One region of the Bradyrhizobium sp. 157 genome, then DNA from elsewhere that is predicted to be linked to it. Evidence: predicted binding sites of a transcription regulator. Region 1 holds the regulator's gene; each other region holds the start of a gene.
What was found. The regulator PhoB, encoded in region 1, activates phosphate uptake and scavenging genes when phosphate is short. The targets are predictions, from matches to a motif close to TGTCATNNANCTGTCAT.
Positions count from the first base shown of each region.

Region 1 (3,207 bases):
TCCGGCTGCGGCAAATCCACGTTGCTGCGGATATTCAACCGGATGTATGATCTCTATCCGGGTCAGCGCGCCACCGGTCAGCTCTTGCTCGACCAGACCAACGTCCTCGACCCGAAGCTCGACCTCAATCTGCTGCGGGCCCGCGTCGGCATGGTGTTCCAAAAGCCGACGCCGTTCCCGATGACGATCTACGAGAATATCGCCTTCGGCATCCGTCTCTATGAGAAGATCTCGAAGTCCGAGATGGACGGCCGGGTCGAGAAGGCGCTGCGCGGCGGCGCGCTATGGAACGAGGTCAAGGACAAGTTGAACGCCAGTGGCCTCTCGCTGTCCGGCGGTCAGCAGCAGCGGCTATGCATCGCGCGCACCGTTGCGGTCAGGCCCGAGGTGATCCTGTTTGACGAGCCCTGCTCGGCGCTCGATCCGATCTCGACCGCCAAGATCGAGGAACTGATTCAGGAACTGGCGGAGGACTACACCATCGCCATCGTCACCCATAATATGCAGCAGGCGGCGCGCGTCTCGGACAAGACCGCCTTCATGTATCTCGGCGAGCTGATCGAATTCGACGATACCAACAAGATTTTCACCTCGCCGCGCGATCGACGTACCCAGGACTACATCACGGGGCGGTTTGGTTAAGGAGATAACAGATGGCTTCTGAGCACACCGCCAAGGCATTCGACAGCGACCTTCAGGAATTGACGCGCCTTGTTGCCGAGATGGGCGGCCTGGCTGAGCGCATGATCACCGAATCCGTCGACGCGCTGGTCCGCCGCGACGTCGCGCTCGGCAAGCACGTCGTCGCCACCGACGTCGAGATCGACCGCCTGCAGCATCTGATCGAGGAGCGCGCGGTGCTGACCATCGCCCGCCGTCAGCCGATGGCGATCGATTTGCGCGAAATCGTCGGCTCGATGCGGGTTGCCACCGATCTGGAACGGATCGGCGACCTCGCCAAGAACATGGGCAAGCGTGTCGCGGCGCTGGAGAACGATTTCCAGCCGCTGAAGCTGATGCGCGGCCTCGAACACATGACCGACCTGGTACAATCGCAGGTCAAGTCGGTGCTGGACGCCTATGCCGCGCACGATCTGCCGGCGGCGATGGCGGTGTGGAAGGGCGACGAGGAAGTCGACGCCATCTGCACCTCGCTGTTCCGCGAACTCCTGACCTATATGATGGAAGATCCGCGCAACATCTCGTTCTGCATCCATCTGATGTTCTGCGCCAAGAACATCGAACGGATCGGCGATCACGCCACCAACATCGCCGAAACCGTGTTCTACATGATCGAGGGTCAGCAGATGCTCGACAAGCGCCCGAAGGGCGACATGACGACCTTTGCCACCGCGGTTCCGAATAGCTGAGGGATACGAGATGAGCGCGCGCATTATGGTGGTCGAGGATGAGGAAGCGCTGACCACGCTGTTGCGCTACAACCTCGACGCTGAAGGCTATGAGGTCGAAACCGTCGGACGCGGCGACGATGCGGATACGCGGCTGAAAGAGCGCGTGCCCGATCTCGTCGTGCTTGACTGGATGCTGCCGGGGCTCTCCGGCATCGAGCTGTGCCGCCGCCTGCGCGCCCGGCCGGAAACCAAGCAATTGCCGATCATCATGCTGACGGCGCGCGGCGAGGAGAGCGAGCGCGTGCGCGGGCTTGCGACCGGCGCCGACGACTACATCGTCAAGCCGTTCTCGGTTCCGGAACTGCTGGCGCGGGTGAAGGGCCTGTTGCGGCGGGCAAGCCCCGAGCGGCTCGCCACTGTGCTGACCTATGGCGACATCGAACTCGATCGCGAAAAACGCCGCGTCGCGCGCTCGGGCCGTCAGATCGATCTCGGTCCGACCGAGTATCGCCTGCTGGAATTTTTCCTGGAGCATCCCGGCCGCGTCTTCAGCCGCGAGCAGTTGCTCGACAGCGTCTGGGGCCGCGACATCTACATCGACGAGCGCACCGTCGACGTCCACATCGGCCGCTTGCGCAAGCTGCTCAACCCCGGCCGCGAGCAGGACCCGATCCGCACCGTCCGCGGCGCCGGTTACGCGCTGGATGACCGATTTGCGAAGGTGGAGCCGTAAGGCTCCATCGTTGTCCGCGCGAAAGCGGGGACTCTCTCATCGTCATTGCGAGCGAAGCGAAGCAATCCATCGTGCGGCAAAGCAAGTATGGATTGCTTCGCTACGCTCGCAATGACAGTGGAACGCGTAGCCCGGATTTCGCTTCGCTCCATCCGGGCTACGACGAACCGCGACTTACCTTGTCTGCTTCGGCTGCTGACGGCGGCGGTCGGCGGCGGGCTGGTAGGCGATGCGCGAGTGGTGGGCGCAATAAGGCAGGCCAGTGAGCGCTTTGCCGCCGCAGAAGAAGAATTCCGGGCTTGAGGGATCGCCGACCGGCCAGTGGCAGGTCGCCTCGTTCAGTTCGAGCAGCGACAGCCGCTGGCTCATCGGCACGACATTGTCGAAGGCGATCGGATCCGGCTCCATCTCGACTTCGAAGGCGTGCGCGAGCGCGGTATTGCCGCGCGAGACCGGGCGCGACACGCGCATCATCGGCTGGGCGGGACGTGCCTTGCGCTGCCGCGGGGCGGCCGAGGAGGGGCTCTTGGCACGGCCGGAGAGACCCAGCCGGTGCACTTTGCCGATTACGGCGTTTCGTGTCACATTTCCGAGTTCCGCGGCGATCTGGCTTGCCGACAATCCGGCTTCCCAGAGCTTCTTAAGCTGCTCGACGCGATCGTCGGACCAGGTCAAAACCGTCATCGTAATCTTCCCTTCGCATCGCGCCGGCCAATCGGGGCGGCGCTGGCGATGTCATCGTCTCAAAAATCCCTGCGGTCAGAATCCCTTAGCCCTCGCCGGGCGCGCTAACCGCGCCCGAACGTTTACGCCTGCACAAAAGGACTCCAGGGATCAGAACTGCCGCACGAGATGTCGTATCCGACAGCCCAAACGCTACAATATGGCGTGACTCCGGCGCAAGAGTCCGGGCCCGAGCGTCCACATGTTCTGACATCTAGGCATTTCACTGCGTGTTTTCCACCACACCGCAATCCTACGGATTTCAGCCCCTTGCACTGCAGGAAAAGCCGTTCCGTGGCGTGTTGACAGCGCTCCCCGCCCACATAGAATGCCTCTCACGTGCCGCCCTTAAGAGGCGGCACGTTTCGTTTTCGCAAGACCGGCTGTTGCCGCGTTCGC
Region 1 is NZ_JADPKF010000077.1:133,855-137,061, reverse strand. Features, by position in the region: gene pstB (phosphate ABC transporter ATP-binding protein PstB) at 1-642, shown strand, start outside; gene phoU (phosphate signaling complex protein PhoU) at 654-1,370, shown strand; gene phoB (phosphate regulon transcriptional regulator PhoB) at 1,381-2,085, shown strand; gene IVA95_RS20155 (GcrA family cell cycle regulator) at 2,260-2,769, opposite strand.

Region 2 (3,207 bases), on a different contig from region 1:
AAAGCTCGTGGTGAACGGCACGCCATGCTTGCGGCAATAGCGTCGCACCAAGAGTCCGATCGGGCCCTCGGTCGCGATATGAATGCTGTCGGGCTTTGCCGACTCGATCAGTTTTGCGACTTTGGCCGGGTACGGCAGAGCCAGCCGCAGATCGGGATAGCTCGGCATCGCGACGGTGCGAAACGATTGCGGCGTCAGGAAACTCACCTCGACGCCAAATCCCTTGGCCGCCTCTGCCATCATAGTCAGCGTCCGAACCACCCCGTTAACCTGGGGATGCCACGCATCGGTCGCGACCAGGATATGCGTCATGCGGCGCGCGCCGCGACGCGGGGAACGGGTGCTGCCCGGCGCTGTGGATCGGCCCAGGTGATGATCTCGAACCGGCCGTCCTCATGCTCGGCGAGCGCGGTGCAGCTTTCCACCCAGTCGCCGCAATTCATGTAGCGGATGCCGTGCTCGTCGCGGATGGTGGCGTAGTGGATGTGGCCGCAGATCACGCCGTCGGCGCCGTGCCGCCGCGCCTCACCTGCCAGCGTCTGTTCGAACGCACCGATATAGTTGACGGCGTTCTTGACCTTCAGCTTCGCCCATTGCGACAGCGACCAATAGGGCACACCGAACATGCGCCGGAAGAAGTTGACGAGGCGATTCATCTGAATGGCGAAGTCGTAGGCCTTGTCGCCGAGATGGGCGAGCCAGCGCGCGTTCTGCACAACGAGATCGAAGATGTCGCCGTGGATGATGAGATAGCGCTTGCCGTCGACGCCGGTGTGGATGGTGTTTTCTACCACGTCGATGCCGCCGAAATGGGTGCCGTAATAGTTGCGCAGGAACTCGTCGTGATTGCCCGGCACGTAGATGATCTTGGCGCCCTTGCGCGCCTTGCGCAGCATCTTCTGCACGAAGTCGTTGTGCGATTGCGGCCAGTACCAGCTCGACTTCAGCGCCCAACCATCGACGATATCGCCGACGAGGTAGATCGTATCGGCGTCGTGGCTCTTGAGGAAGTCCAGCAAACGATCGGCTTGCGAGCCGCGAGCTCCGAGATGGACGTCGGAGATAAACAAGGTGCGAAAGCGCCGTTCCGGGCTTTCTTCACTCAAGGAGTCACTACCCATACCTGTCCCCTGACAGATTTCTGTGACAGGGCGATGACTGTTCACGCCGCGATATTCCACGAGAATCAATGCCGCGCCCTACAACTTGCGGATAGCAGCGCGATGCGACAGACAAGCGACATTGGAGAGGCAACATCTCGACGTTGTCTCTGCCTCGTGCGTAATCGCGCATTAACCCATCATCAACGGCGTCAATTATCGTGGAAGATTAACCATCCCCGTAATTCAACGGATGCGCCGCGGCGCAAGAGCATGCGTAGCCCGGATGGAGCGCAGCGAAATCCGGGGCCAGTCTCACATGCGGATTCTGTTCCCGGATTACGCGGAGCCTGTCATCGGGCGCGCATTCGCGCGACCCGTTGGCTCCATCCGGGCTACGCGACTACGCGACGGCGGCTAGTAAAACTTATAAAAATGATGGATCGGCCCGTGACCGTGGCCGACGCTGAACCGGTCTGCCGCCGCAATCGCAGCGCTGACCCACGCCTTGGCGTTACGCACGGCGGTTTCCATGCCCTCGCCTTTCGCGAGCTCCGCTGCAATCGCCGAGGACAATGAGCAGCCGGTGCCGTGGGTGTTTTTCGTCGCAATGCGCGGCGCGGCCAGCGCGATAGTGCCGCTCGCGCCGATCAGATAGTCGACGCACTCGGCGCCCTCCCCATGGCCGCCCTTGATCAGCACCGCCTTGCACCCCATCGCCAGCAATCGCCTGCCCTGGCTTTCGACGGCGGACTCACCTGCAGCCACCGGTCCGTCGAGCAGCGCGGCGGCCTCCGGCAAATTGGGCGTAATGACCGAAGCAAGCGGAATGAGTTTTGTTCGCAGTGCCTCGACCGCTTCCGCAGCCAGCAGCCGGTCGCCGGAGGTTGCGACCATCACGGGATCGAGCACAACATGCTTCGGCGACCAGCGCTTGAGGCCGGCGACGATGGCGTCGATAACCGATGGCTGCGCCACCATGCCGATCTTGACCGCTCCGACGTCAAGATCGGAAAACACCGCATCGATCTGCGCGGTCACGAACTCGGCCGGCACCTGGTGGATACCGCTGACGCCTTCGGTATTCTGCGCGGTCAGCGCCGTGATTACGGAAGCGCCGTAGACGCCAAGCGCGGCAAGCGTCTTCAGGTCGGCCTGGATGCCGGCTCCCCCTGAGGAATCCGAGCCAGCGATGGTCAACGCGATCGGCGTCGTCATCGCAAGCCTCGTGCAAGTCGTCGGTTGAAGGCCATGGAGTGTCCTACCGCGCCATGCCATGGGCAGCAAGCTGGCTTGCCATTATCAGCGGTTTTTGGCCTATTGGGACCAACCAATTCGGAGACGACAGCGATGGTTCCCTTCTTCGTCCAGTTCAAATGCAAGCTTGGCCAATCCTATGCCGTCGCCAATGCGCTCGCGGAGGCCGAGATCGCCTCGGAGATCTATTCCACCGCCGGTGATTATGACCTGCTGGTCAAATTCTACGTCGACAAGGACACCGATATCGGCCACTTCGTCAACGAAAGGGTGCAGGTAATCCCGGGCATCCAGGACACCCACACCATCATCACCTTCAAGGCGTTCGGCACGGGTTAGGCATCGGCCCCGCCTTCCCCGGAATGAACGCAATGACGCTCACCCGCGGAAGCGCGAAGGGTGGCTCGAAAGACGACGGGCCGACTGTGGCCTATTCCTTCGAGGCTCGCGGAGCCTGCCATCGGGCCGCGCTTGACCCTGTGACGGAGGAGCTGCCAGCGCTGCGCGCCTGCCGCGCCAATTGAGCAACCCGACCGCAACGGATGGTTAACGACGTTAACCATGGCATGCTTTTGCCATATGAGGATCATCCTACCGCCTTGATATTTTTGATTACCTAGAGCGTCGTCAATCGGAAGCTCCGCGGCGGGGACGCTCCGAGGGGGAAACAGTCGCGAGTACCACCATGGGGACGCTGTACGATTTGCTCGGAGCGCTTCCGAGTGATGACGCCGAGGAATTGCGGAAGGCATTCCGCAAGGCCGCGAAAGCGACTCATCCCGATATCAATCCCGACAGTCCCGATGCTGCGCTGAGGTTTAGGGAACTCGTGCGCGCCTATGACATCCTG
Region 2 is NZ_JADPKF010000120.1:157,146-160,352, forward strand. Features, by position in the region: gene IVA95_RS36380 (glycosyltransferase family 1 protein) at 1-312, opposite strand, end outside; gene IVA95_RS36385 (UDP-2,3-diacylglucosamine diphosphatase) at 309-1,121, opposite strand; gene thiD (bifunctional hydroxymethylpyrimidine kinase/phosphomethylpyrimidine kinase) at 1,518-2,318, opposite strand; gene IVA95_RS36395 (Lrp/AsnC ligand binding domain-containing protein) at 2,451-2,696, shown strand; gene IVA95_RS36400 (J domain-containing protein) at 3,043-3,207, shown strand, end outside.
Region 2: the regulator PhoB is predicted to act here: its motif matches at 1,144-1,160, upstream of IVA95_RS36385 (UDP-2,3-diacylglucosamine diphosphatase).

Region 3 (3,207 bases), on a different contig from region 1:
ATACCCAGCGGCTGAAGAACGAGTACATCTATGGCTACGCTTCGGGAGGCGCTGACGTTGAAGAGCGTGCGGCGATTACCGGTGCACTGTCGCTCTACCTGAACTTCATCAACCTGTTCACGCTGCTCCTGCAGCTCCTCGGCCAGCGCGACTAGCCGCTGCCGGACCCAGGTTCAAGAGCTGAAGCCCCGGCCTCGCGCCGGGGCTTTTCTTTTGCTCAGTGCCATGCCCGGGCTTGATCCGGGGCATGGCGGAAAGACCGTTGATCGAGATTTGTCTGCTGGTATCTTTTTGCCATGTCCGCTCCCGAAATCCGGCCCGCCACCGAGGTCGACCTCTCCGCCATCACCGAAATCTATGAACATGCGGTGCGCTACGGCACTGCGACGTTCGAGCTTGTACCGCCCGATCTCGCCGAGATGACCCGGCGGTTCAGAGCCCTGTCGGATGGCGGCTTTCCGTATTTGGTCGCCGCCGTCAAAGGCCAGGTGATCGGATATGCCTATGCCGGACCTTACCGGCCACGGCCGGCCTACCGCTTCACGGTGGAGAATTCGGTCTATTTGAAACCGGCCACGCACCGGCGCGGCATCGGCCTGCAACTGATGCAGCGGCTGATCGCCGAATGCGAGGCGCGCGGCTACCGGCAGATGATCGCGGTCATCGGCGACTCCGCCAATGCCGCCTCCATCGGCGTTCACGCCAAATGCGGTTTCCAGATGATCGGGACGCATCCCAGCGTTGGTTTCAAGTTCGGCCGCTGGCTCGACACGGTTATGATGCAGCGCGCGCTGGGTGAAGGCGCAACGACGCTGCCGACGGATTGAGAAGGTTTCGTAGCCCGGATGGAGCGAAGCGCAATCCGGGTTTCTTCCAGCGCGATAAACCTGCCCCGGATTTCGCTGCGCTCCATCCGGGCTACGAACCGCTCGTCAAACCACCGCCAGCTTGCGGTCGATCACCAGCAGCACGCGTTCGAGTTCGTGGCCGCGGCGCAGGATCAGTCCGGTCGCCGAGATCACGCTGTACATGCCCTGCTTGCGCGCAAGCCGCGGATCTTTCTCGATGCGATAGATCGGAACTTCGGAAGCGCGGCGAAATACGGAGAACACCGCGCGGTCTTTCAGAAAGTCGATGGCGTAGTCGCGCCACTCGCCGTCGGCGACCATGCGCCCATACAGATTGAGGATACGGTTGAGTTCGAGGCGATTGAACGTGACGCGATTCGGCGGCGGGCTCGCAGTGGCGACGCGCGCCACTGCGCGGCTATCGCTTGGATCGGTCTCCTCCGATATCAGAGTCATGGAGCGGCCTCCTGTCATCCTATTTACATGATCGCGCTAACGGCAGAGCGCCGCAAGGGGGTTGTAAATACGAAAGAAACCGCGGCGAATGCCCGGTATCAGCCGGAAATATCGATTCACGGGATCGTTAGCGGAATCTTATTGCTGCCCTACTTCTGCCAACCGTCCGCCCCGCTAGATTGCGAAAAGAAAATCCTGCGTTGGCCCGGTCCTTTCGGTTCCGGATTCCTCAGCCCCCAGCCCCCCGGGGCCGTCGGGATCGGGCCTGTTCGCAGAGGGAGTTAATCCCGATACTGGGCCAACGAAAGTTGGTCCTTTTTCGTTTCTGGGGACTGCTCTCGCCAATGTCCCGCGCGGCTCGACTTCGCCGATTATACGCAACTGATTCAAGGTGAGAGAAAAGTTAGGCCTCGTAGCCCCGATGGAGCTTGGAGCTAACTAGCGCAGCGCCGTCATGGCGGCGCCGAGCATCGCGCCCGGCTTGTCGCGACTGCCGTCCTGGACGTAGACGACCGCAGCGTCCACGCCGTCGCGGGAAATATTTTCAAGCGGAATGGTCCAGCTGCCCGAACCGCCGTTCCAGTCGCCGACCTTCACGAGGTTGCGTACCACGTTGTAGTAGGTGAGTTGTTGGCCGCGATTCTCGCCGCGCCCGATCGAGATCGGCACCGCCTTTGAGACCGAGCAGATCCAGACTTCGCCGCGGCCCGCCGTCGGCACCTTGCTCGCCTCTACTGAGACGTTGAGCAGTTTGCCCGACAACGTCATCTTCACCGGCACCGACATCACGCCTTCAGCCTTGCCGGTATTCTTGATGGCCCCTTCGATGGCGGCGCGATCGCTGCCGATCACCTGCGCCGAGCCATTGACGATCATCTGCGGCGTGTAGAGGTTACGGTCGCCACGCACATGCGAATAGGCCTTCTGACGCGCGCTAAAACGCGAATCCGCCAGCGTGTCCTTCCAGCCAAGATAATCCCAGTAGTCGATGGGCATGCTCAGCGCGATGATGGACGGATCCTTGGCGAGTTCGCCGACGATCTGGTCGGCCGGCGGACACGACGAACAGCCTTGCGAGGTGAACAATTCGACCACGGCACGCGGTTCGGCATGAGCAGGGCGGATGATGGCGATGATCGCGCAGACGCCGAGCGCACCGGACCATCGCGATATGCTGTTGTAGGCCATCATCGCTGTCATCGTGCGAACCGGGCGTAGCGTTTTCCATCCGTATTTGTACGGGGCATGATCTGATATCCCAAAGGCGCACCCCAGACGCACGAAAGCGGCCTTGTCATAGGCCGCCTTCTCCTTGCTCGCCACTCACTTCGAAGTGAGGCATCGATCACAAATCCGCGTTAAGCCGCGAGTTTGCGCAGCACATAATGCAGAATGCCGCCGTTTCGGTAGTACTCGAGCTCATCGAGGGTGTCGATGCGGCAGAGCAGCGGCACGCGCTGCAGCGAACCGTCGCCGGACACGATCTCGGCCGTCAGGGTTTGGCGCGGCTTCAAATCACCCTGGAGCCCGCGAATCGTCACCGTCTCGTCGCCCTTGAGGCCGAGCGATGTCCACGACGTGCCGTCTTCGAAGGTCAGCGGCAACACGCCCATGCCGACCAGGTTGGAGCGATGGATGCGCTCGAAGCTCTGGCAGATCACGGCGCGGACACCGAGCAGACGGGTGCCCTTCGCGGCCCAGTCGCGTGAGGAGCCGTTGCCGTATTCGGCGCCGGCGAACACCACCAGCGGCACGCCCTCCGCCTGGTACTTCATCGCGGCGTCGTAGATCGGCATCTGCTCACCGTCGGGCCAGTGCTTGGTGAGGCCGCCTTCCGGAATATTGCCGTCGGCGCCCTTCAGCATGAAGTTCTTGATGCGGATATTGGCGAACGTGCCGCGCA
Region 3 is NZ_JADPKF010000027.1:30,308-33,514, reverse strand. Features, by position in the region: gene IVA95_RS06335 (Bax inhibitor-1/YccA family protein) at 1-155, shown strand, start outside; gene IVA95_RS06330 (GNAT family N-acetyltransferase) at 297-827, shown strand; gene IVA95_RS06325 (DUF2794 domain-containing protein) at 933-1,304, opposite strand; gene IVA95_RS06320 (DUF1223 domain-containing protein) at 1,743-2,504, opposite strand; gene acnA (aconitate hydratase AcnA) at 2,663-3,207, opposite strand, start outside.
Region 3: the regulator PhoB is predicted to act here: its motif matches at 1,317-1,333, upstream of IVA95_RS06325 (DUF2794 domain-containing protein).

Region 4 (3,207 bases), on a different contig from region 1:
GAACGGACCATGCTGCAATGGCTCGCCGGCCTCGATCATCTCTATGGATTGCTGCTGACATTCGGATTGGCGCTGATTATCCAGGGCATCTTTCAGAATTATTTCGGTTCGTCGGGGCTACCCTATGCGATTCCCAGTGAACTGCAGGGCGGCATGAACCTCGGATTCATGTTCCTGCCGATTTACCGCGGCTGGGTGGTTGTCTTCTCGCTCGTGGTCTGCCTTGCCACCTGGTTCCTGATCGAGAAGACCCGGCTCGGCGCCAATCTGCGTGCGGCGACTGAAAATCCGACCCTGGTGCGTGCGTTCGGCATCAACGTGCCCAGGATGATCACGCTGACCTATGGGCTTGGCGTTGGCCTCGCGGCGCTGGCCGGCGTGCTGTCTGCGCCGATCAACCAGGTGCGGCCGCTGATGGGCGCCGACCTGATCATCGTCGTGTTCGCGGTGGTGGTGATCGGCGGCATGGGATCGATCATGGGATCGATCATCACCGGATTTGCGCTCGGCGTGATCGAGGGGTTAACGAAGTATTTTTATCCGGAGGCTTCCAACACGGTGGTCTTTGTACTGATGGTGCTGGTATTGCTGGTGAAGCCTTCTGGATTGACGGGACGGGCGGCCTGACATGACGGCAATGACGGACGACACATTAAAGGTAACCCCGCGCACTTTACGCGACGAGATGATCTTGTTCGTCATCATGGCGGCGTTGCTGGCGATCGTGCCCTTGACCGGCATCTATCCGTTCTTCGTCATGCAGGCGCTGTGCTTTGCTCTACTCGCCTGCGCGTTTAACCTTCTGATCGGTTATGGCGGTCTGCTGTCGTTTGGCCACGCGATGTTTCTGGGCACAGCAGGCTATTTTACGGCGCATGCGCTGAAGGTCTGGGGCTTTACGCCGGAGCTTGGAATTCTGTTCGGCACCGCTGGCGCGGCCGGGCTTGCCGTGATCACCGGCGTCGTCGCCATTCGTCGCCAAGGCATTTATTTCGCGATGATTACGCTGGCGCTGTCGCAATTGCTGTACTTCGTCTATCTGCAGGCGCCGTTCACCCATGGCGAAGACGGTATCCAGGGTATTCCGCAAGGCTATCTGTTCGGAATCTTCAATCTCGCGAAGCCGACGGTGCTTTATTACGTCATCCTCGCCGGGTTCCTGTTCGGCTTTCTGCTCATTTTTCGCACCATCAACTCGCCGTTCGGCGAGGTCCTGAAATCGATCCGCGAGAACGAGCCGCGCGCGATCTCGCTGGGTTACAAGACCGACCAGTACAAGCTTGTCGCATATATCCTCTCCGGGACCATCGCGGGCTTTGCCGGCTCGCTGAAGGTGTTCGTGGCGCAGAACGCCTCGCTCACCGACGTGCACTGGACGATGTCGGGTGAAATCGTGCTGATGACGCTGGTCGGCGGCCTCGGCACGGTGTTCGGTCCGGTCGTCGGGGCCTTCGTTATCATTGCCATGCAGCAATATCTGGCCGGTTTCGGCCAATGGGTGACGGTGATCCAGGGCGTTATCTTCGTGGCCTGCGTGTTGACGTTCCGCCGGGGCATCATCGGCGAGATCGCGCATTATTTCCGCCGATCCCTGTAAAAACGGCGGGTTTTGGCGCAGTTTTCGGCTTCACAAAGCGGTGGATGACCCGGTCCCCGGGACCCGCCGTCGCGCGCTTTTCCCTCGAATGGTCTATGACAGTTTTGTGACAGATCGCTCCGCGGCTGTTTCTGAACAACGGAAGATTACCCATGCTGCGTTGGTTTCGTGCCTTTTTGCCCAAGGAGGAGCGGTTTTTTGATTTATTTGCTCGCCACGCCCAGACGGTCGTGCAGGGCGCGCTGGCGTTGCAGGACATGATGCGCGGCGGCGAGGAGACGCCGGTATTCTGCCAGCGCGTCAATCAGTTCGAAAACGACGCCGACGGCATCACCCGCGAGGTCCTGACCGCCGTCCGCCGCACTTTCATTACTCCGTTCGACCGCGGCGACATCAAGAATCTGATCACGTCGATGGATGACGCGATCGACCAGATGCAGCAGACCGCGAAGGCGGTGGTGCTGTTCGAGGTCCGAACGTTCGAGCCTCCGATGCGCGAGATAGCCACGCTGTTGGTCGAGTGCGCCAATCTGGTCAGCCGCGCGCTTCCCCTGATGAAGTCGATCGGGAGTAACGTTGCAATGCTGACCGCCATCACGGAGGAAATCGGAAAACTGGAGGGCCGTATCGACGATCTCCACGATATCGGATTGAAGGAGCTGTTTCTCAAGCACCGCAACGGCAATTCGATGGATTTCGTCGTCGGCGCCGAGATCTACAAGCATCTCGAAAAGGTGTCTGATCGCTTCGACGACGTCGCCAACGAGATCAACTCGATCGTGATCGAACAGGTATAGGGCAGGGCCAATTCAGTGGACGCCACCCTGGCTTTTCCAATCCTGGTCTTCTTAATTGGCGTCGCGCTGTTGTTCGATTTCCTCAACGGCCTGCACGACGCCGCCAACTCAATCGCCACGATCGTATCGACCCGCGTGCTGCGCCCGCAATATGCGGTGTTCTGGGCGGCCTTCTTCAATTTCATCGCCTTCCTCTTCTTTGGGCTGCACGTCGCCAACACGATCGGCAAGGGAATCATCGAACCGGACGTCGTCGATGCGGCTGTGATCTTCGCTGCGCTAATCGGTGCAATTGTCTGGAACCTGATTACCTGGGGGCTTGGCATTCCATCCTCGAGTTCGCACGCGTTGATCGGCGGACTGGTCGGCGCCGGCGTGGCGAAGGCCGGGATTTCGGCCGCGGTCTGGAGCGGGCTGTCCAAGACGCTCTTGGCGATCGTGCTGTCGCCGCTGGTCGGGTTTCTGCTCGCGCTGGTGCTGGTTGCGATCGTATCTTGGCTGTCGGTGCGCTCGACGCCGTTTGCGGTCGATCGCGCCTTCCGCATTCTGCAATTCGTCTCGGCGTCGTTCTATTCGCTCGGCCATGGTGGCAACGATGCGCAGAAGACCATGGGCATCATCGCGGTGCTTTTGTATTCGCAGGGCTACCTCGGGGCGGATTTTGCCATCCCGTTCTGGGTCGTGATTTCCTGCCAGGCGGCGATGGGGCTCGGCACGTTGATGGGGGGCTGGCGGATCGTCCGCACCATGGGACTGCGGATCACCAAGCTGACGCCGATGCAGGGCTTTTGCGCCGAGACCGGTGGGGCTGCG
Region 4 is NZ_JADPKF010000073.1:371,716-374,922, reverse strand. Features, by position in the region: gene IVA95_RS17710 (branched-chain amino acid ABC transporter permease) at 1-627, shown strand, start outside; gene IVA95_RS17705 (branched-chain amino acid ABC transporter permease) at 629-1,597, shown strand; gene IVA95_RS17700 (DUF47 domain-containing protein) at 1,750-2,394, shown strand; gene IVA95_RS17695 (inorganic phosphate transporter) at 2,410-3,207, shown strand, end outside.
Region 4: the regulator PhoB is predicted to act here: its motif matches at 1,693-1,709, upstream of IVA95_RS17700 (DUF47 domain-containing protein).